DNA from 3 places in the Streptomyces sp. NPDC047017 genome. Region 1 is predicted to be linked to each of the others. Evidence: riboswitches for the same ligand, from Rfam matches in the RefSeq annotation. Region 1 holds a riboswitch; each other region holds the start of a gene.
The links. Region 1 has a riboswitch for cobalamin ahead of ABZ858_RS26555 (CoA-acylating methylmalonate-semialdehyde dehydrogenase). Riboswitches for the same ligand answer to the same signal wherever they lie in the genome.

Region 1 (7,382 bases):
GCGGCGAGGGCGAGGTCCTTGGCCATCAGGGAGGCGGCGAAGCCGGGGCGGTAGTCGCGGTTGGCGGGGCTGGCCGGTACGGGGCCGGGGACGGGGCAGTTGACGCTGAGTGCCCAGCACTGGCCGGAGGCGGTGGACGCCACGTCGTAGAGCGCCTGGTGGGACAGGCCGAGGCTCTCCCCGAGGACGAACGCCTCACTGACGGCGATCATGGAGATGCCGAGGATCATGTTGTTGCAGATCTTGGCGGCCTGCCCGGCGCCCGCCCCGCCGCAGTGGACGGCCTTGCGGCCCATGGCCTCCAGCAGCGGACGGGCCTCGGCGAACTCCGGTTCCGCGCCGCCGGCCATGAAGGTCAAGGTGGCGGCTTCGGCGCCGACGACCCCGCCGGAGACGGGGGCGTCCAGGGCCCGCATGCCCGCGGCGAGCGCCCGGTCGTGGGCGGTGCGGGCGTCGGCGACGTCGATGGTGGAGCAGTCGACGAAGAGGGTCGCGGGGCGGGCGGCGGCGAGGATGTCGTCGTAGAGGGCGAGGACGTGCCGCCCGGCGGGCAGCATGCTGACGACCACGTCGGCGCCGGCGGCCGCCTCGGCCGCGGACGCGGCCGGCCGCACCCCGGCGCCCGCGGCGGCCGCCACCGCCTCGGGGACGAGGTCGTGGCCGAGCACCCGGTAGCCGGCCCTGACCAGGTTGGCGGCCATCGGGCCGCCCATGTGCCCGAGTCCGACGAAGGCGACGGTGCTGCTCACCAGGCCACCTCCGCGGCGGTGCCGGCCGCGGCGGCGAGCCCGAGTTCGCGCGCGCCGAGCGGGGCGAAGAAGCGTGCGACGTCGGCGTCGGTGACCTCGCCGAGGGTCTTCGGTGCCCAGCGCGGGCCGCGGTCCTTGTCGACGACCTGGGCGCGGATGCCCTCGACCAGATCGGGCGCGGTCAGCGCCGCGCAGGAGACCCGGTACTCCTGGTCGAGCACCTGTTCCAGCGAGCCGAGCCGCCGGGCCCGGCGCAGCGAGGCCAGGGTGACCTTCAGCGCGGTCGGGGACTTGGCGAGCAGGGTCTCGGCGGTCTCCCGGGCGGCCGGGTCGCCGTGGGCGGTCAGCCGCCGCACGATCTCCTCGACGCTGTCGGCGGCGTAGCAGGCGTCGATCCAGGCGCGCCGGTCGGCCAGCACGCCCCGCGGTGCGGGCCGTACGTGCCGGGCCAGTGCCTCGCGGACCGGCAGGCGGGCCAGGTCGCCGACGAGGTCCGCCAGCGCGGCGGCGGGCACGTGGTGGTCGGCGAGCCCGCACAGCAGGGCGTCCTCGGCGCCGGCCTGCGCGCCGGTCAGGGCGAGGTGGGTGCCCAGTTCGCCGGGTGAGAGGGCCAGCAGGTAGGTGCCGCCGACGTCCGGTACGAAGCCGATGCCGGTCTCGGGCATGGCGACCCGGGACCGTTCGGTGACGATACGGACGCTGCCGTGGGCGGACAGGCCGACGCCGCCGCCCATGACGATGCCGTCCATCAGGGCGACGTACGGTTTCGGGAAGCGGGCGATCCGCGCGTTGAGGTGGTACTCGTCGCGCCAGAACGCCGCCGTGGCGGTGCCGTCGCCGTCGCGGGCGTCGTCGTGGATGGCGCGGACGTCACCGCCGGCGGACAGGCCGCGCTCGCCGGCGCCCATGAGGACGATCGTCTCGACGGCCGGGTCCCGTTCCCAGGCGGTGAGGGCCTCGTCGACGCGGGACACCATCGGGTGGGTCAGGGCGTTGAGGGCGCGCGGGCGGTTGAGGACGATGTGGGCGGCCCGGCCGGTGCGGCGCAGCAGGACGTCCGCGTCGCCGCCGGTCACCGGAACGCCTCCGTCAGGCCGCGGGCCACGATGACACGCATGATCTCGTTGGTTCCTTCCAGGATCTGGTGGACCCGCAGGTCCCGGACGATCTTCTCGACGCCGTACTCGTTCAGGTAGCCGTAGCCTCCGTGCAGTTGCAGTGCCCGGTCGGCCACCGAGTACCCCGTGTCGGTGGCGAACCGCTTCGCCATCGCGCACAGATACGGCGCCTGCGCGTCGCCCCGGTCCAGGGCCTCGGCCGCCTGCCGCACCAGGGCGCGCGCGGCGGCCAGTTCGGTGGCCATGTCGGCGAGGCGGAAGCGCAGCGCCTCGGCGTCCAGCAGCCGGCGGCCGAACGCCTCCCGGTCGGCGAGGTGGGCCAGGCTGCGGTCCAGGGCGCTGCGGGCGCCGCCCAGGGAGCAGGCGGCGATGCCGAGCCGGCCGCCGTTGAGGCCGTTCATGGCGATGCGGAAGCCCTGTCCCTCGCGGCCCAGGAGCCGGCCGGCGGGCACCCGTACCCCGTCCAGGACGACCTGGCGGGTGGGCTGGGCGTTCCAGCCCATCTTCCGTTCGTCGGGGCCGAAGCCGACGCCGGGGTCGTCCTTGTCGACGACGAACGCGGAGATGCCCTCGGCGCCGTCGCCGCCGGTGCGGGCCATCACGACGTACAACTGGGCGGCGCCGGCCCCGGAGATGAACTGCTTGACGCCGGTCAGCACATGGCCGTCGCCGTCCCGGACGGCGCGGGTGGTCAGGGCCGCGGCGTCCGATCCGGCGCCGGGTTCGGTCAGGCAGTAGCTCGCGAGGTCCTCCATCGCGCACAGCCGGGGCAGCCAGCGCTCGCGCTGGGCGTCGTCGCCGTAGTGGTCGATCATCCAGGCGACCATGTTGTGGATGGACAGGTACCCGGCGATGGACGGGCACCCGGAGGCCAGGCTCTCGAAGACGAGGACGCCGTCGGCGCGGGTGAGTCCGGAGCCGCCGGAGTCCTCGCGGACGTAGACGCCGCCGAGTCCGAGGCCGGCGGCCTTGCGCAGTGTGGCGACGGGGAAGTGCTTGTCGCGGTCCCAGTCGAGGGCGTGCGGGGCGATGTGGTCCTGGGCGAAGTCCAGGGTGGTCTCGACGAGGGCCTGCTGGTCCTCGGTGAGCAGGGTGGTGGTCATACGACGCTCAGCCCATCGTGGGGATCGTGAAGCTCGCGCCCTCGCGCAGCCCGGCGGGCCAGCGCGAGGTCACGGTCTTGGTGCGGGTGCAGAAGCGGATGGCGTCCGGGCCGTGCTGGTTGAGGTCGCCGAAGCCGGAGCGCTTCCAGCCGCCGAAGGTGTGGTAGGCGACCGGCACCGGAATGGGCACGTTCACGCCGACCATGCCGGTGTTCACCCGCCGGGTGAAGTCACGGGCGGTGTCCCCGTCCCGGGTGAAGATCGCCACGCCGTTGCCGTACACGTGCTCGCTGGGCAGCCGCAGCGCCTGCTCGTAGTCGGCGGCGCGGACGACGGACAGCACCGGTCCGAAGATCTCCTCCTGGTGGATGCGCATCGCCGGGGTGACCCGGTCGAACAGCGAGGCACCGGCGAAGAAGCCGCCCTCATGGCCGGGGAGCACGAAGTCCCGTCCGTCGACGACGAGTTCGGCGCCCTCCTCGATGCCCAGGGCGAGGTAGGAGCGGACGCGTTCGAGGGCGTCCGGGCCGACCAGCGGGCCGAAGTCGGCCTCGGGGTCGTCGCTGCGCCCGATGCGCAGTGCGCCGACGCGCTCCTTGAGCCGGGCCACGAGGGCGTCGGCGGTGGCCTCGCCCACGGGGACGGCGACCGAGATGGCCATGCAGCGTTCGCCGGCCGAGCCGTAGCCCGCGCCGATCAGGGCGTCGACGGCCTGGTCGAGGTCGGCGTCCGGCATCACGATCAGGTGGTTCTTGGCGCCGCCGAAGCACTGGGCGCGCTTGCCGTGGGCGGCGGCGGTGGCGTAGACGTGCGCGGCGACGGGGGTGGAGCCGACGAACGCGAGGGCGCCGACGCGCGGGTCCTCCAGCAGGGTGTCGACCGCTTCCCGGGCGCCGTTGACGACGTTGAGGACACCGGCCGGCAGGCCCGCCTCCAGGAACAGCTCCGCGAGCCGCAGCGGCACGGACGGGTCACGCTCGGAGGGCTTGAGGACGAAGGCGTTGCCGCAGGCCAGCGCGGGGGCGGCCATCCACAGCGGGATCATCGCGGGGAAGTTGAACGGGGTGATGCCGGCGATCACGCCCACCGGGGCGCGCAGCGAGTGGACGTCGATGCCGGTGCCGGCGTTGTCGGTGAACTCGCCCTTGATCAGGTGCGGGACGCCCGCGGCGAACTCCACCACCTCCAGGCCGCGCTGAATGTCCCCGTGCGCGTCGGCGACGGTCTTGCCGTGCTCGGCGGCCAGCAGCCGGGCCAGGGCGTCCTTCTCCTGCTCGGCCAGGTGCAGGAAGCGCAGCAGGACGCGGGCGCGGCGCTGGGGGTTCCACTCGGCCCACTCCCGCTGGGCGTCGGCGGCGACGGCGATCGCCGCCTCGGTCTCGGCGCGGTCCGCCAGGGGTACGCGGGCCTGGACCTCTCCGGTGTTGGGGTCGTACACGTCGCCGTGGCGCCCCGATGTTCCCGGGGTGTGCTTGCCGCCGACGAAGTGGGTCAGTTCGCGCACACCGGTGTGGTCGTGCGGACGGATCATGGGTGCCTGCTCTCGTCAGGTGATCCGGGACGGCACGCCGCCGCACCCGGGCGCGCGAGGGCGCGGGGCGGGACGGGCGGCGTGAGATCGCGTATGGCGGGTGCCGTCAGACGGCGAGGAGACGCCTTCGGGGACTACGACGGGACCAGGCCCGTGCGGCGGGGCCGCCGGGGTCGTGGACGCGCACCGATGCCATGCGTGTCAGCTCCATCCTCGTGGACAACACGGAACATCCCGCGGCCGGTATCCTGACTCCCGGATCAGCGCGCGCCGTCCGCCTTCCCGACATCCAGCTCGTCAGTGGCGTACCGCTCGACGGCGTACTCCCCGGTCACAGTGGCGGGACCGTGCCGGAATCACACCGGCTTCCCTGCACCGCGGGCCTTGGTCGCGACTATATAGTTGGACGCCCTAGTAAATCCAGGGTCTGGGATCCGGGGCCTGGGATCCGGGGTCTGAAGTCTGCGGTCTGCGGTCTGCGGCCCGGGGGTGTGCGGCGGGAGGTGCCGCCGCGGCCGACGCGCAGTGCTCGGCCCTCGTGCTGGAGCCGTACACATGCGTGGGTGTACTTCGTGCTCCGCACGGGGGCCGAACGCACTACAGGGGTGCGGAGTCGAAGATCACGTGACCTGACCTCCCGCGAGTCGGTCGGGTCCCCGCCAGTGGAGGATTTCGAGGGCGGCCGCGACTTCCAGGGGGTGGGTGGCGAGGGGGTGGGGCAGGAGGTGGTCGGCGCGGGTGAGGCGGCGCAGGAGGGTGTTGCGGTGGGTGAAGAGGCGGGTGGCGGCGCGGGAGGCGTTGCACTGTGCGGAGAGGAAGGCGCGTACCGCCTCGGTGAGTTCGGGCGGGGCCGTCGCGAGGTCGCCGAGGGTGCGTTTGACGAAGCGGTCGGCGTGTTCGGGGTCCTGGGTGAGGAGGGCGACGAGTTCGATCTCGTCGTAGGAGGCCAGGCGGTGGGTGGAGGAGAGCCTGGCCAGCATCCGCTGGGTGGTGAGCGCGTCGAGATGGCTGCGGCGGAAGCCGTCGACGCCGGGTGCGGCCGGGCCGAGCGCGACGCGCGCGGCCGGCAGCCGGTCCAGGGCGGCCCGTACGTCGTCCGTGCCGGGGCGGCCGTGTACCCACACCCAGCGGGTCGCGGCGCCGGCGATGACGCTCAGTGCCGCGCTCCGGCCCGCCGCGGCGGCCAGGGCGTCCGCGGCCCGGTCGAGCTGGTGCAGGTCGGCGTCGGGATCGTCGGTCCAGACCACGGCCGCGGTGTGCGTCGCGTCCAGCGCGTGGCCCAGCCGGGCCTGGGCGCGCTGCCGGGTGATCGGCGCGCCGTCCAGCAGCAGGGCCACGATCTCGCGGCGCTCGGCGTGGGTGCCGCGGGTGAGTTCGCCGCGCTCGGCGTGCATGCGGGCGGCGATGGCGGCGACCGTGTCGTCCACGAACGCGGCGATGGAGCGCAGGGACACGTCGAGCAGTTCACTCAGTTCCGCCGGGTCGTCCGTGAGCGAGCAGGCGATCTGCGTCCACACCCGGACGGCGACGCTCTGGCCGACCCGGTAGGCGTCGAGCGCGGTCTCGTCCAGGCCGCGCCGCACGAGGTCGCGGGCGATGGCCAGGGGCGCGTCGCCCTCGTTCGCGGGCACCGGCTCGCCGGGGGCGCGGACGTTGCAGGCCGCCCAGAACAGCAGGTTGGACCGGTTCGTCCGGCGGGTCCCGGCGGCCAGCACCGGGTCGGCGGCGATCTGCTGCTGGGCCCGGCCGGACAGCGTGGCGGCGTCGAGTTCGGCGAGCCATTCCGGGCGGGGGGTGAGGGCGATCTCGGCGCCCCTGCGCATCAGCTCCCGCACGCGGGGCGAGGGCGGGTTCCACGGCGGCATGCGCCGACTCTAGCGGTGCGGGGGTGGTGCATACTGCACCGTGCGAGCCGCGACCCGGTGCACTTCGTGCTTTGCCGTTCCGCCGTGGACGTTCCACCATGGACGAGCCGCACGTCATCGTCTGGTCGCCCGGCCGTCTGGAGTCGCCGCCCATGCCCGCTGCCTCAGCCGCACCCGCCGCCGAACACCTCGACGTCCTGATCATCGGCGCCGGGATCTCCGGTATCGGGGCCGGCCGCTATCTGTCGGCCGAGCTGCCGTCGAAGAGCTTCGCGATCCTGGAGGGGCGGGCCGCCTCCGGCGGGACCTGGGACCTGTTCCGCTATCCGGGCATCCGCTCCGACTCGGACCTGCACACCTTCGGCTACGAGTTCAAGCCGTGGCGGGACGAGGAGTCGATCGCCTCCGCGCCGCGGATCCTGGCGTATCTGCGCGAGACCGCGACCGAGAACGGCCTGGACCGCCACATCCGCTACCACCACGAGGTGCGCTCCGCGTCCTGGTCGACCGAGCGGGCCCGCTGGACGGTGCGGGTCGAGCGCACCGACACCGGCGAGCGGACGACGCTGACGTGCGCGTGGCTGTTCTGCGCCAGCGGCTACTACCGCTACGACCGGGGATTCGCCCCGGAGTTCAAGGGCCGCGAGCGCTTCCGCGGTACGGTCGTGCACCCGCAGCACTGGCCCGAGGACCTGGACTACGCCGGCCGGCGGGTGGTGGTGATCGGCAGCGGCGCCACCGCGGTCACGCTGGTGCCCTCGATGGCCGAGACCGCCGCGCAGGTGACGATGGTGCAGCGGACCCCGTCGTACATCCTGCCCGTCCCGAAGAAGGACGTGATCGCCAACGCCCTGAAGAAGTATCTCGGGCCGCGGCGCGGTTACGCGCTGACCCGGCGCAAGAACATCGCCCAGCAGCGTCTGGTCTGGTCCTTCTGCCAGAAGCACCCGAAGGCCGCGCGCCGGCTGATCCGGTGGGTCAACGCCCGTCAGCTGCCGGACGGTTATCCGGTCGAC
Region 2 (7,382 bases), on a different contig from region 1:
GCGGATCGAACTGCTCGACCAGCTTGGCCCACAGCAGCCGGGCCGCGCGCAGCTTGGCGACCTCCATGAAGAAGTTCATGCCGATCGCCCAGAAGAACGACAGCCGCGGCGCGAAGGCGTCCACGTCGAGACCCGCGTCCCGGCCCGCCCGGATGTACTCCACCCCGTCCGCGAGCGTGTACGCCAGCTCCAGGTCGGCCGTCGCGCCCGCCTCCTGGATGTGGTACCCGGAGATCGAGATGGAGTTGTAGCGCGGCATCCGCTGCGAGGTGTACGCGAAGATGTCGGAGATGATCCGCATCGACGGCTTCGGCGGGTAGATGTAGGTGTTGCGGACCATGAACTCCTTGAGGATGTCGTTCTGGATGGTCCCCGCCAGCTTCTCCGGCGGCACCCCCTGCTCCTCCGCCGCCACGATGTACAGCGCCAGCACCGGCAGCACGGCGCCGTTCATCGTCATCGACACCGTCATCCGGTCCAGCGGGATGCCGTCGAACAGCTGCCGCATGTCGTAGATCGAGTCGATCGCCACGCCCGCCATGCCGACGTCACCGGTCACCCGCGCGTGATCGCTGTCGTAGCCGCGGTGCGTGGGCAGGTCGAAGGCGACCGACAGGCCCTTCTGCCCGGCCGCCAGGTTGCGGCGGTAGAAGGCGTTGGACTCCTCGGCCGTGGAGAAGCCCGCGTACTGGCGGATCGTCCACGGCTGGTTCACGTACATCGTCGGGTACGGGCCGCGCAGGTAGGGGGCGATGCCGGGGAAGGTGTCCAGGAAGTCCAGGCCCTCCAGGTCCTGGCCCGTGTACAGCGGCTTGACCTCGATGCCCTCGGGCGTCTGCCACAGCAGGTCGTCGCCGTCCGCGGCCTTCTTCACCGCTGTGCGCCACTCGTCGGGGCCGGCGTCGGCGCTCGGGGTCCCCAGCTCGATCGCGGCGAACTCGGCGGGATCCGGGATGGACATCAGGACACTCCCATGCGGTCGAGCGTGGCGGTCAGCACGGCCACGGCGTCGCAGCCGGCGAAGACATAGGTGTCGACACCCTCGTACGGTCCGGGACGGCCCGCGAGGAACACATGGCCGGCGCCCGCGGCCCGCAACCGGCCCGCGACCGCCTCGGCCTGCTCCGCGTAGAGCGCGTCGCTGGAGCACAGGCACGCCTCGCGCGCCCCGCTCTCCTCGAAGGTGCCCGCCGTGACCGGTTCGATGCCACCCGCCTGGAAGAGATTGGCGGCGAAGGAGAGCCGGGCGGTGTGCGCGGCGGCCGGGCCGACCGCCTCCAGGTACACCCGGGGCCGGCCCCCGGTCGCGGCCAGGTGGGCGTCGGAGCGGGTCCGCAGTGCCTCGAACGCCTCGTCCCGGCGCACCCGGGGCAGCCCGCCGGAGGGCGGCTCGGGCGCCGGTTCGCGCACCACCGGCTTCTCGGTCAGGTGCGGGAACTCGCTGACCCCGGTGATCGGCTCGCGCCGCTTGGCCAGCTTCGCGCCGCGCGCCGCCCAGGTGGCGGCCAGCCGCTCGCGGACCAGGCCGGAGCGCAGGGCCGCCTCCTGCCCGCCGGCCCGCTCGATCTCCTGGAAGAACTCCCAGCCCGCGCGGGCGAGTTCGTCGGTCAGCCGCTCCACGTACCAGGAGCCGCCCGCCGGGTCGATCACCCGGGACAGATGCGACTCCTCGATGAGGATGGTGGAGGTGTTGCGGGCGATGCGGCGCGCGAAGGCGTCCGGGAGACCCAGCGGATCGTCGAAGGGCAGCACGGTCACGGCGTCCGCGCCGCCCACCCCGGCGGCCAGCGCGGCCACCGTGGTGCGCAGCATGTTCACCCACGGGTCCCGGCGGGTCATCATCACCGTCGAGGTCACCGCGTGCTGGAGCTGCGCCCCCGCCCGCGGCGCCCCGCACACCTCGGCCACCCGCGCCCACAGCCGGCGCGCGGCGCGCAGCTTGGCGATGGTCAGGAACTGATCGGCACTGGCCGCGTACCGGAACTCCAGCTGGGCGCAGGCCTGCCGGATGTCCAGCCCGGCCCCGGCCAGCGCGCGCAGATAGGCCACACCCGTCGCCAGCGAGCAGCCCAGCTCCTCGGCCGCCGAGCCGCCGGCCTCGTGGTAGGGCAGCGCGTCCACGGTCAGCGCCCGCAGCCCCGGGTGGCGCTCGGCGCACCGCCGGGCCAGCTCGGTCACGGGCGCGATGTCGTACGCCTGCCCGGTGCGCGCCTCGTGGCCCAGCGGGTCGCCGCCCAGGTTGCCGCGGGCCGCGTCGGCGGCGACGCCCCGCTCCTCGTACAGTTCGAGGAGTCGCCGCGCGGCCGGCTCGAAGGCGTCGCCCGCGTCCAGGACGACCGGCGCCAGATCCAGGTAGACGCCGTCCAGGGTGGCGGGGAGCCGGTCGACGGGGATGCCCGCGTGCCCGCCGACCGCCAGCCACAGCGAGGTGACGCCGTTCTCCAGGTCGGCCAGGACCGCCGCCGTGTCGGCGACCGTGTGCCGCTGGCGGACGTCCCAGCCGCCGACCGTGCTCCCCTCGGGGCGCCCGCCCCGTACGAAGGGGGCGAAGCCCGGCAGGCCGGGGTCGGGCGCGGCGTCGCGCGCGGTGTACAGGGGCCGGGTGCGCAGCCCGTCCTCCAGCGCGGTGGACAGGGCCTGCTCCGCCTCGGCGTCCGAGACCTCCTTGCCGGACTTGCGCAGCACACCCGCCACCAGGTGCCGCCACTGCTCAAGTGTCGCGTCAGGGAAGTCCGCCGCCAGGGAGAGCCCGTCGTCAGGCAGGACCGTCATGCTCGGATGCTAGGCCAGAACGGCGGCCCAGCAGCAGGGGGGCGCGGCTGTGACCTTGTTCTCGTGGCGGAAGTGACCTGGACCGCTCAGGGACGCGGGGGGCGAATTCCGGCCACGGCACCCGGGGCGGCTCACGCGGGTGGCAATCGCGTGAGCCGGGGTCCCGCGCGTGGCGGGCACCGGCGGCCGGCCGCACCGCACGGGTGCGGCCGGCCCGCGGCGGTCAGGCGCCCCAGCGCAGGGCGATGGTGTCACCGACGCCCACGGTCTTGCCCCGGGTGGCGGCGGCGAAGGCCGACCCGTCGACGCTGACCTTCCAGGTGTTCGAGCCGCTGTTGGCCTTGCCGTTGACCGAGGTGACGGTGCCCGTGCCGGAGGACGGGGCCACCGAGGTCACGCAGCCCGACGGCGTGGCCGCGCCGGCCGCCGCGTCCAGGACCGCGCCCAGGGTGGTCGTCGGGCCGGTCGGGGTGAGGGCGACCGAGCACACCTTGAGGGAGCCGGTGCCGTCGTCCACGGTCAGCGCCAGCTTCGTCGCCGTACCCGCGCTCAGCGCGGACTGCGCCACCCACTGCGGCGCGCCCGGCGTGACGGGCACCGGCGGAGCGGCGGTGAAGCCGCCCCCGGCCACCGCCCGCAGCCCGTCGATCGAGGAGTATGCCGACGGGCTGGTGTCGGCGGGCAGGTACTTGAAACCGCCGCCCGGGTTGAACTGCTGGGCGATCAGGAAGTCGACCGGGGTCTTGCCCAGCGAGGTGAGGAAGTCACCGGTCTGCGGGTTGATCCCGCAGGCGTTCAGGCCGGCCACCGCCCAGCCGTTGGAGTCGGTGTTGGCGCCGAACATGGCGTTGAACGCGCCGGTGTTCGCCACCAGCTTGCTCTTGAGGAACGCCTTGGCGTGCGTGATACCGGTGTCGGTGGCGGGCACCCCGGAGACGCACAGCGCCGCCATCGCCGCGCCCGTCATGTCGATGTCGCTGGTGGCGGCCGGCTGGGTCGGGTCGCCCTCGGCCTTGCTGTAGTTCCAGCCGCCGTCGTTGTGCTGGTTGGCGCGTATCCGGGTGACGAGCGCGTCGCGCAGCGCCTGCGGGACGCGTACCTGCCCGGACTGGGTCTTCGCGCCGTTCAGGGCGAGCGCGGCGAACACGGTCCCGTTGAAGTTGGCGGACGGGCCGAAGTAACCGGGCTCGGCGCTCTGCCAGTAGCCGTAGATGTCCGCGATCAGATCGCGGGAGGCGGAGACGCGGGCCGGGTCGATGCCCGCCGCGTACGCGTTCAGCGTGGCCCGCTCGTAGTCGGTGACGACGGGTGACGTGGACGGCCAGCCGCCGGTGGACAGCAGATCGCGGTAGACGGATCTCGCGTTCTTGGTGGTGTCGCCGCCCGGGGTGACGTCCACCGCGGCGGTCCCGGCGGCGGCCAGGGCGCTGAACGCCCACTCGTTGGACAGCCCCGACCCGGCGTACGAACCGTCCGCCGCCTGGAGGGACTTGAGGTAGGCGACGCCGTTGGTCTTCGAGGTGGCGATCTGGGCCGGGCTGGAGGTCGCCGCGGCGGGCAGCGTGGTCAGCGCGAAGGCGCCGAGCGCGGCGGCCGCGGTGAGCACACCGCGGCGGACGGACAGCGGACGGGACATGGCCTGCTCCTGGGGTGGGGGACACCGGCCGGCCCCCGTGCACCCACACCGGATGCGGCGAGCGTGGCCGCCGTCCGGGACGCGTGGATCAGCTTCCAAAAGTGCTGCACCGCTTGGGCATTCGGGCTCGGAACGGCCCCCGCCGCCCCACACCGCTGCGCGTCAGCCCCGGATTCCCACCGGGTTCCCCCACTCGGCAGTCCGGGACGGTACCCGAGGGAACCCGTACGCCGCCAGGGTCCGCCCCGCGCGCCCCCGCCGCCCGCCCCGCGCCGCCCGGTCCGGCCGGTACCGCGCCTTGACGCTCCTCGCGAACCCGTGTTCCAATCCCGCCTGATACATGAGCAGTTCCAGGGGAAGCCGGTCGAAACCCGGCGCTGACCCGCAACCGTGGGCCCGGCATCCGCCGGGCGAGCCGGAATGCCTGGAGCGTGTCCTTCAGCAACAGACGCCGTCGCGGACTACGGCGTGGTGCGACCGGGTTCCGCGCACAGCGCCGTCTCTCGCGGCGGGGCCCCTCACCCACGTCCTCGCCCCGCGCCGGCAGGCGACGAGGGGGCCGGGGTGGGCACCGAGCAGCGAAGAGACGGGCGGACGAGGACGGGACCGGGGCCGTGGACGGCCCTGACGACCGCCTTCCTGCTGCCGGCGGCCGCCTGCGTGGCCTTTCTCACCAGCGCCTCCGCCGCCGCCGATCCGATGGCCGGCGGCTGCACCGCCACCAAGGGCGCCGTGGTCGCGGTCGACTTCAAGCCCTTCGGCGGCACGGTCGAGCGCGGCTGCGACCCGACCCCGACCACCGGCTACGACCTGCTGCACGACGCCGGCTTCACCACCACCGGCACCCAGCACGACGGCCCCGCCTTCATCTGCCGCATCGGCTACGGCGGGTTCGACTCCGGTACGCAGTACCCGACCCCGGCCAAGGAGCCCTGCGTCCTGACGCCGCCCGTCACCGCGTACTGGTCCTACTGGATCGCCTCGCCGGGCCAGCACGACTGGACGTACAGCCCGTACGGCGCGATGGCCCGCAAGCTCAAGGACGGCGACGTCGACGCCTGGGTGTTCGGCGGCACGGACATCGGCGGCACCAAGGGCCGGCCCTCCTTCACCCCGGACGCCGTCCGCGCGGGCGGCGGCACCCCGGCCCCGAGCGGGACACCCGGCCCGACCGGTACCTCCGGGCCGACCGGGACCCCCGGGCCGAGCGGCTCGCCCACCGGTGCACCCACCACCCTCGACACGGCCGCCGCCGCGAAGTGGCTCCGCGGCGGCCTGACCGACGAGGAACGCGTCGTCGACGACGGCGCCGGCACCCCGGACTACCTGCTGACCTCCGAGGTCGCCTACGGCCTCGCCGCCGGTGACCCCGACCGCGCCATCCTGGACAAGGTCACCGCCTTCCTCGCCGCCCACACCGGCGACTACGCCTACCCGAACGGCCCCGGCCAGGCCCCCGACGCCTCCGCCGCCGCCCGCCTGGCGCTCCTCGCCGAGATCACCGGGGGAGACCCGCACGCCTTTGGCGGCCACGACCTCGTCGGCGACCTCATGAAGAACGTGTGCGCGGCGGGACCCGCGTCCGGCTCGCCCACCCCCGGCTGCACCGCCGCGGGCGACTTCCACGACGCCGGATACGCCGACGGGCAGGCGCTGGCCGTGCTCGCCGTGCTGCGCGCCGGAGTGACGCCGCCCGCCGCCGCGGTGGACCGGCTCACCCAGGTGCAGTGCGCGGACGGCGGGATCACCAGCATCCTCATCGGCCCCGGCGAGTACTGCGACGGCGACCCCGCCACCACCGGTGTGGTCGCCCTGGCGCTGCACGGCGCGGGCGGGCACGAGGACGCCGTGGCCCGGGCCCGTGCGTACCTGGACACGGCGCAGCGCGCGGACGGCGCCTTCCCCGGCTACACCGGCGCCACCACCGGCAGCGTCTACGCGACGGCGTACGCCGCCCAGGCCCTGCGCGCCCTCGGTGACACCGGGCGCGCCGACGCGGCCGTCGCCTGGCTGGCCGGGCAGCAGTTCGCCGGCGGCGGCTTCGGCTTCGAGGAGGGCGTGACCGAACCGGCCCTCTACCCGACACCGGCCGCCGTCCTCGCCGGCGCGCACACCAGCCTCGCCGCCCTGACGGCGAAGCCGGCGGACCCGACCGGCAGCGCCTCCCCGAGCGGGAGCGCCCCGGCGTCCGCGTCCCCGAGCGGGAGCGCCTCCGCGTCCGCGTCCGACAGCGCGTCGCCGAGCGGGAGCGCCTCCCCGTCCGCGTCCGACAGCGCGTCGCCGACCACGAGCGCCTCCGCGACCGGCAGCGCCTCCCCGACCGGCGGCCCGTCCCCGTCCGGCGGCGCCTCCCCGAGCGGGAGCGCGAGCACGAGCGCGTCCCCCAGCTCGCCGCCCGTCACCCCCGCCCCGGGTGACGGACCCGACCTGGACAAGGGCGCCGCCTACCTCACCAGCCCCGCCAACCTCCGCCAGGGCCACTACTATCCGGTCGGTCCCGGCACCACCCGCGCCGACTTCGGCCTCACCATCGACGGGGCCTACGCGCTCGCCGCCACCGGCCGGAACACCGGCAAGCTGCGCGGCATCGTCGACTTCCTCGACCACGGCGGCAAGGACGGCGACAAACGCACCGTCAACGACTGGACCGGGATCGGCACCGCCTACGCCGGGGGCGGCTCCCTCGGCAAGACCGCGTTGCTCGCCGAGGCCGTGGGCCGCGATCCGCGCCACTTCGCCGGACACGATCTGATCGCCGCGCTCGACAAGGCGGTCTGCGCCAGGGCGAGCACCGCGCCGGACCGGTCCTGCGCGGCCGAGGGCGCCTACACCTACGCCCCGTCCGTCTTCAGCCAGGCCCTCGCCGTGATGGCCCAGCTGCGCGCGGGGGAGAAGAGCGCCGCCGCCCGCCCGATCGCCTACCTGGAGAGCCTTGAGCAGGGCAGCGGCGCCTGGCCGAGCCTGATCCCGCCCA
Region 3 (7,382 bases), on a different contig from region 1:
GTTCGTCGCGCCGACGGCGAGGTAGGGCAGCAGGAACACGTGCGTCTGCGCCGAGTGGTAGAGCGGCAGCGCGTGCACGGGATGGTCGTCCGCGCGCAGGTCGAGGGCGGTGACGGCGCTCAGGTAGGCGTGCACCAGCGCCCGGTGGGTCATCATCGCGCCCTTGGGCAGGGCGGTGGTGCCGGAGGTGTAGAGCAGTTGCGCCAGGTCCTCGGCGCGCGGCTCGGGGCCGTCGTACGGTGCCGTGTCCGCCAGCGCGGCGAGCAGCGAGCCGGCCGCGTCGCGCAGCGGCAGCCGCCGTACGCCGCCGGGCAGCCGCCCGGCGAGGTCCGGGTCGGTCAGGACCAGCGCGCTGCCGGACTGGGCGAGGAGGTAGGCGAGGTCGTCGCCGGTGAGGTTCTGGTTGACCGGCACATGCACGAGGCCCGCGCGGGCGCAGGCCAGGAAGGCGATCAGATAGGCGTCGGAGTTGTGGCCGTAAGCGGCGACCCGGTCGCCGGGGGCGAGGCCCAGGCCGCGCAGGACGCCCGCCGCGCGGGAGACGGCGTCGTCGAGGGCGGCGTACGTCCAGGCCCGGTCGCCGTACCCGACGGCGGTCCGCGCCGGGGTGCGCCGGGCGCTGCGCCGCAGGAGTGCGTCGACCGTGCTCCCGTGTCCAGGCGTCATGACAGTCGATCCTGGGTGCGGCGCCGGGAGAGGTCAAGCACCGGGTCGGCACCCGCTTCCCGGCGGCTTCGCCCGGCGTGCCGGGGCCCGCCCTCCCTGGGGGACGGCGGGCCCGTGGACGGCTGCGCGGGCGCAGCGGGCCGTCACTTGTCGAAGACGGCCTTCTGTACCTCGTTCGGTCCGTCGAAGTGGTCCTGCTTCAGGCCGTCGAGCCGGCTGACGATCTTGTCGTTGGCCTTGTTCCGCCGGGCGCGGTCCACCAGGTGCTGCCTGTCGGTGGGATAGTCGGCGCCGCTGAGGGCCTTCTGCAGGTCGATCGGGCTGAGGTCGGCCATGGGAGCCTCCCGTGGGGGGTGGTACGGCCGCCGCGGGGCGGCCTGGTCGTACGGGCATTGCCTCGCCCTGTCGGAGTGCCCCGCCGCGGCGGGGGCATTCAGCCGCCCTGCCGCTGACCGGCTTCCAGGACGGCCATGGCCGCGTTGTGCCCGGGCACGCCGCTGACGCCGCCGCCGCGCACCGCGCCCGCGCCGCACAGCAGGACGTTGGCGTGCGGGGTCTCCACGCCCCAACGGCCGCCGCCTTCCTCGGCGTAGGGCCAGCTCAGCGCCCGGTGGAAGATGTGGCCGCCGGGCAGGCCGAGTTCCCGTTCCAGGTCCAGCGGGCTCTTCGCCTCGATGCAGGGCCTGCCCTCGGCGTCGGTGGCCAGGCAGTCGGCGAGCGGTTCGGCGAGGTGGCGGTCGAGCTGGGCCAGGGTGGCCTTGAGCAGTTCCGCCCGGACGGCGTCGTGGTCGCGGGCGAAGAGCCGGGCGGGGGTGTGCAGGCCGAACAGGGTGAGGGTGTGCCGGCCGCGGGCGGCGAGATCGGGGCCGAGGATGCTCGGATCGGTCAGGGAGTGGCAGTAGATCTCGGAGGGGGGCTCGGCGGGCGGTTCGCCGGCGGCGGCCCGGGCGTGGGCTGCGGCCAGCTGCCGGTAGCCCTCGGCGATGTGGAAGGTGCCGGCGAACGCCTCGCGCGGGTCGACGGAGGGGTCCCGGAGCCGGGGCAGCCGCTTGAGCAGCATGTTGACCTTCAGCTGGGCGCCCTCGGCGGGCTCGGGCGGTTCCTGGCCGGTCAGGGCGGCCAGCGCCTGCGGGGAGGCGTTGACCAGGACGTGCCGGGCGCCGACGGTGCCCTCGCCGTCCCGGGTGCGGTAGGTGACCTCGGCGGTGCGGCCGTCGGTGGCCACCCGGACGGCCTCGTGGCCGGTGGCCAGGCGGGCGCCCGCCGCGCGCGCCGCGCCGGCCAGCGCGTCGGTCAGGGCGCCCATGCCGCCGACCGGTACGTCCCAGGCGCCGGTGCCGCCGCCGATCACGTGGTAGAGGAAGCAGCGGTTCTGCGTCAGGGCGGGGTCGTGGGCGTCGGCGAAGGTGCCGATGAGGGCGTCGGTGAGGACCACGCCGCGGATCAGGTCGTCGGCGAAGCGGTCCTCGATCGCGGCCCCGATGGGCTCCTCGAACAGCATCCGCCAGGCGTCCTCGTCGGCCACCCGGCGGCGCAGGCCGGCCCGGGAGGGCAGCGGCTCGGTCAGGGTGGGGAAGATCCGCCGGGCGGCACGGCCGGTCGTGCCGTAGAAGCGCTGCCAGGACTCCCATTCGCGGTCGGAGCCGGTGAAGCGGGCGAAGGCCGCCCGGGTACGGTCCTCGCCGCCGCCCACGAGCAGCCCGGTGGGCCGGCCGTCGCGGTCGGCGGGCGTGTACGAGGAGATGGCGCGGGTGCGCAGCCGGAAGTCCAGGCCCAGGTCCTGGACGATCTTTCGGGGCAGCAGGCTGACGAGGTAGGAGTAGCGGGACAGCCGGGCGTCCACGCCGGGGAAGGGGCGGGTGGAGACGGCCGCGCCGCCGGTGCGGCCGAGCCGTTCCAGGACCAGCACCGACCGTCCGGCCCGGGCCAGGTAGGCGGCGGCGACCAGACCGTTGTGCCCGCCGCCGACGATCACCGCGTCATAGGTGCCGGGTGCCTCGTGTGCGCTCATGGCTCTTGGTAGCACGGGGGGTTCGGCGGCGGCCAGGGGCCGTGGCGCGGCTAGGGCCTGTCGCTTCGAGCAGGTCGAGCAGGTGGGGCGGCCTTGTGCGGGGCGGGACGGGCGCCGGGGCCGAGCCGGGCCGTGGCGCGCAGGATGTGCTTGGGGGGCAGCTGCCAGCGCACTCGGGCCGGTATCCGGCGCAGCAGGGTGCCGGTGGTGCGCAGCCGGCGGGTGACGATGGCGGGGGCCGGGGCCGCTCTGCCGTACAGCTCGTGGGCGTACGGGGGCAGGGAGGCGTACGCCAGCTGGGCCACGCGCCGCCACAGCAGGTCGCGCGCCGGGGCGAGCAGTGGGGGCGTCGGCGGGCGCTGGAGGAAGTCGTCCACCGCGCGGGCGTCCGCCCCGGCCGCGAGTTCGGGCCGGACGGCCGCGAAGTAGGCGGCGAGTTCGGCGCGGCTCGCGGGCACGGTGCGCGGGTCGAGGCCGACCAGGCGGGCGCTCGCGCGGTGCTCGGCGAGGTAGCGGTCGGCCTGGGCGTCGGTGAGCGGGAATCCGGAGCGGCGCAGCACGTGCAGATAGGAGTCGATCTCCGCGCAGTGCACCCACAGCAGCAGGTCGGGGGCGTCGATGCCGTACGTCTGCCCGGTGCTCGGGTCGGTGGCGGACAGCAGCCGGTGGATCCTGCGCACCCGGGCGCCCGCCTCCTCGGCGGCGCGGGTCGTGCCGTACGTCGTGGTGCCGACGAAGTTCGCGGTGCGCATCAGCCTGCCCCAGGCGTCCCGCCGGAAGTCGGAGTTCTCCATCACCCCGCGGACCGCGCGAGGGTGCAGGGCCTGCAGGTACAGCGCGCGGACGCCGGCCACCCACATCATCGGGTCCGCGTGCAGCTGCCAGGTCACCGAGGACGGCCCGAAGAGGCCGGGGTCACTCGTGCGTATGGTCTCCACGTCAGGCAGGCTAGCGCCGTCCGCGCGGCCGGTCGACGGGCCGGTGCGGTGGCGGAGGCGGGTCACTTCAGGGTCGCGATGAATTCCCCGCACGCCTTGGCGCAGGTCCGGCAGGCGTCCGCGGCCTGTGCGGCGCCGGGGTGCCGGTCGAAGACGTGGGCGGTGTCCAGGCAGACGCTCAGGCACCACTCCAGCTGGGTGCGGATCCCGGCCTCGTCCTGGGTGTTCTGCTCCGACAGCACCCGGCAGGTCGCGTCGCAGACCTCCGCGCACATGATGCCCCTGCGCCGCAGCAGCTCGGTCTCCTCGTCGCCGCCCGGTTCGACCAGGCTGGCGCGCAGCGCGCAGGCCCGCGCGCATGCCGTGCACGCCTGCGCGCAGGCGAACCGGTCCTCCAGGAACCGTATGAGTTCCTGTTGCGAAGTCGTCGATGGTGTCGTATCGGTCGTAGTCACCTCGCCCGGGTTGCCGGTGCCACACCCGCCAAACCCGGTGCCGGCAAGGGCCGCGGCCGTTTTCCGTCACGGGGCGGGGGCACTCGTCGGGCCCGGTGGGACGACCGGGTCGGACGGTTGGACGAACGGCTGACGGAGGTGGATTCCCGGGCCCGGACGACAGGAGCTGCCGTCGACGCTGGAGTGCTCCCCCCGGGAGGCCCGGCGCACCTGGATCAGGGCCCATGACGCGGCCGTCGAGACCTGCGGCGAGGGCGAGCGGGCGCACCGGGTGGCGTACGGCGCGCTCAAGCACATGTACGAGAAGGTCGGCGATCACTGGGAGCGCAAGGAGGGCGGCCGCAAGGGCCCCTCCGACCCGCGGTCGGCCCGGCCGCGCGGGCAGGGCGGCCGCGGCGGCGAGGGCGTCGACGAGAGCGCGCCCAAGGAGCAGCTGTACGACACGGCGAAGCGGCTCGGCATCGAGGGGCGCTCGCACCTGTCCAAGGACGAGCTGCTGGACGCGATCCGCAAGGCGAACCGTTCGCGGACCCGGCAGGCCAGGTCCGGCTGAGCCGACCGGGGGGTCCGCAGCGCGGCGCCGCTTCGCGGCACTGGCCAGGGGTACCCGCCGCCCATGAGCAACGCATCGGTGGACATCGCCGCGGCGCACGGCGCCGCGATCGGCATCTGGCCCTTCGTCCTGGGGCTCGTCCTGGTGGCCCTGCTGATCGGCGCCTTCTGGATGGGCGCGCGCATCCGCCGCCGCGAGCCCGCACCGCCGCGCCCCGAGGAGCAGCCGCGGCTGCCCGAGTCGGGCCCGGTCGGCGATGTCGTGGAGCGGCGTGCACCCGACGAGGTCCCCCGGGGCGGTGACCGGCTGACACCGCACCGGCTGAAGGCGCACGGGAACCTGGGGACCCGCACGAGCCCCGCCCCCGCACGTCCCCGCTGGGACGAGGGCGGCAGCGGCTCGTTCGGCAGCGGCGGGCCCGGCGCCCACTGACCGCCGCGCCGCACCGGGGAAGTGAGAGCAGGGAGGCTTCCATGGCGGCCGGAGAGCGGTCCTACGACCGTAGGGACGGGGTTTCTCGCGGGGGGTACGCCGTGCTCGCGGCGGCCTTCGGCGCGGGTGCGCGGGGCCGGGCGCCGTCGTGACGGCCGACTGGCTGCGGTACGCCTGGAGCCTCACGGAGCGGACGGCCGAGGGCTGACCGGCCGCCCGTGGAACGTGGGCGGGGAGGCGGGCAGCGCGTCGCGCACGTTCGGGGAGGTGGGCGGCCGGTCACCCGGCTTGCCGCAGCAACTTCCCGGCAGTCGTACGCAGTTGTGGACGAGCCGGCGGCCGTGGCCGCCGGCCGTGCGCCGCGTGTCTCATGTCACCATCCGAATGGCGGACGTGACGTACCACCTCGCCGGACGGCCCCGTAACCTTGCCCCCGCAGCTGGTTCGCCCCGTCCGCCAGGCGGGATGCGTCGCAAGAGGGAACCCGGTGGGAATCCGGGACTGCCCCGCAGCGGTGAGCGGGAACGACCGCCGTCATACGCACTGGGCCCGTCAGGGTCCGGGAAGCGACGGCCACTAGGAGTCTCGTACGACACGAGACGCGCCCGCGAGTCCGAAGACCTGCCCGCTGCCCGCGCCCGAACCACTCGCGCGCGGACATCCCGGTGACCTCGTGGGCGGGTCGGCGTACATACCAGGCGGTCGACCGTGCCCTGCCGCGCACGCGTACCGCCCGGTCCGTCACCCCTTCGCGCTCGCGTCCCGTCCCCGGGATCTCAGGGATTCATCTCGCGAAGGAGATCTCCGTGACAGCGAAGTCAGCGACGCCGGCCCCGCGGGCCACCGTCCACGGCTACCCCCGCCAGGGCCCGAACCGGGAACTGAAGAAGGCGATCGAGGGCTACTGGAAGGGCCGCGTCAGCGCCGACGCGCTGCGCGCCACCGCCGCGGACCTGCGCCGCGCCAACTGGCGGCAGCTCGCCGAGACCGGCGTCCACGAGGTGCCGACCGGCGACTTCTCGTACTACGACCACGTCCTCGACACCACCGTCATGGTCGGCGCGATCCCCGAGCGGCACCGGGCCGCCGTCGACGCGGACGCGCTGGACGGCTACTTCGCGATGGCCCGCGGCACCCAGGACGTGGCGCCGCTGGAGATGACCAAGTGGTTCGACACGAACTACCACTATCTGGTGCCCGAGTTGGGCCCGGGTACCGTCTTCACCGCTGACTCCGGCAAGCAGGTGGCGGAGCTGAAGGAGGCCCTCGCCCAGGGCCTGACCGCCCGTCCGGTCCTGGTCGGCCCGGTCACCTACCTCCTCCTCGCCAAGCCCGCGCCCGGCGTGCCCGCCGACTTCGAGCCGCTGACCCTGCTCGACCGGCTGCTGCCGGTGTACGCCGAGGTCCTCGCCGACCTGCGCGCGGCCGGCGCCGAGTGGGTGCAGCTGGACGAGCCCGCCCTCGTGCAGGACCGCACCCCGGCCGAGCTGAACGCCGCCGAGCGCGCCTACCGCGACCTCGGCGCCCTGACCGACCGGCCCCGGCTGCTGGTCGCCTCCTACTTCGACCGGCTCGGCGACGCCCTGCCCGTCCTGGCCAAGGCCCCGGTCGACGGGCTCGCCCTGGACTTCACCGAGGCCGCCGCCAACCTGGACGCGCTCGCCACCGTGGGCGGACTGCCCGGCAAGCGCCTGATCGCCGGTGTCGTCAACGGCCGCAACATCTGGGTCAACGACCTGGAGAAGTCCCTCGCCATCCTCGGCACCCTGCTCGGCCTGGCCGACCGGGTCGACGTGGCGGCCTCCTGCTCGCTCCTGCACGTGCCGCTGGACGCCGCCGCGGAACGGGACATCGAGCCGCAGATCCAGCGCTGGCTGGCCTTCGCCCGGCAGAAGACCGCCGAGATCGTCACCCTCGCCAAGGGCCTGGCCCAGGGCACCGGCGCGATCGCGGCCGAACTGGCCGCGAACCGGGCCGACCTCAACTCGCGGGCCACCTCGCCGATCACCCACGACCCGGCCGTCCGGGCCCGCGCCGCCGCCGTCACCGAGGCCGACGCGCGCCGCTCCCAGCCGTACGGCGAGCGGGCCGCCGCCCAGCGCGCCCACCTCGGCCTGCCGCTGCTGCCCACGACCACCATCGGCTCGTTCCCGCAGACCTCCGAACTGCGCGCCGCCCGCGCCGACCTGCGGTCCGGCCGAACCGACACGGCCGACTACGAGGAGCGCATCAAGGCGGAGATCCAGGAGGTCATCGCCTTCCAGGAGAAGACCGGCATCGACGTCCTGGTGCACGGCGAGCCCGAGCGCAACGACATGGTCCAGTAC

Region 2: another riboswitch for cobalamin. It lies ahead of ABZ858_RS08135 (prenyltransferase/squalene oxidase repeat-containing protein); the one in region 1 lies ahead of ABZ858_RS26555 (CoA-acylating methylmalonate-semialdehyde dehydrogenase).
Region 3: another riboswitch for cobalamin. It lies ahead of metE (5-methyltetrahydropteroyltriglutamate--homocysteine S-methyltransferase); the one in region 1 lies ahead of ABZ858_RS26555 (CoA-acylating methylmalonate-semialdehyde dehydrogenase).

The regions. Positions count from the first base shown of each region.
Region 1 covers NZ_JBEYVW010000017.1:81,584-88,965, reverse strand. The annotation lists gene mmsB (3-hydroxyisobutyrate dehydrogenase) at 1-749, opposite strand, end outside; gene ABZ858_RS26565 (enoyl-CoA hydratase/isomerase family protein) at 746-1,825, opposite strand; gene ABZ858_RS26560 (acyl-CoA dehydrogenase family protein) at 1,822-2,970, opposite strand; gene ABZ858_RS26555 (CoA-acylating methylmalonate-semialdehyde dehydrogenase) at 2,978-4,501, opposite strand; cobalamin riboswitch at 4,722-4,903, opposite strand; gene ABZ858_RS26550 (PucR family transcriptional regulator) at 5,122-6,366, opposite strand; gene ABZ858_RS26545 (NAD(P)/FAD-dependent oxidoreductase) at 6,519-7,382, shown strand, end outside.
Region 2 covers NZ_JBEYVW010000004.1:110,279-117,660, reverse strand. The annotation lists gene scpA (methylmalonyl-CoA mutase) at 1-961, opposite strand, end outside; gene ABZ858_RS08145 (methylmalonyl-CoA mutase family protein) at 961-2,772, opposite strand; gene ABZ858_RS08140 (hypothetical protein) at 2,996-4,408, opposite strand; cobalamin riboswitch at 4,524-4,598, opposite strand; cobalamin riboswitch at 4,724-4,855, shown strand; gene ABZ858_RS08135 (prenyltransferase/squalene oxidase repeat-containing protein) at 5,108-7,382, shown strand, end outside.
Region 3 covers NZ_JBEYVW010000004.1:94,394-101,775, forward strand. The annotation lists gene ABZ858_RS08060 (fatty acyl-CoA synthetase) at 1-666, opposite strand, end outside; gene ABZ858_RS08065 (DUF2795 domain-containing protein) at 810-1,001, opposite strand; gene ABZ858_RS08070 (NAD(P)/FAD-dependent oxidoreductase) at 1,100-2,677, opposite strand; gene ABZ858_RS08075 (oxygenase MpaB family protein) at 2,728-3,615, opposite strand; gene ABZ858_RS08080 (ferredoxin) at 3,678-4,070, opposite strand; gene ABZ858_RS08085 (ChaB family protein) at 4,237-4,623, shown strand; gene ABZ858_RS08090 (DUF6479 family protein) at 4,687-5,055, shown strand; cobalamin riboswitch at 5,479-5,699, shown strand; gene metE (5-methyltetrahydropteroyltriglutamate--homocysteine S-methyltransferase) at 5,862-7,382, shown strand, end outside.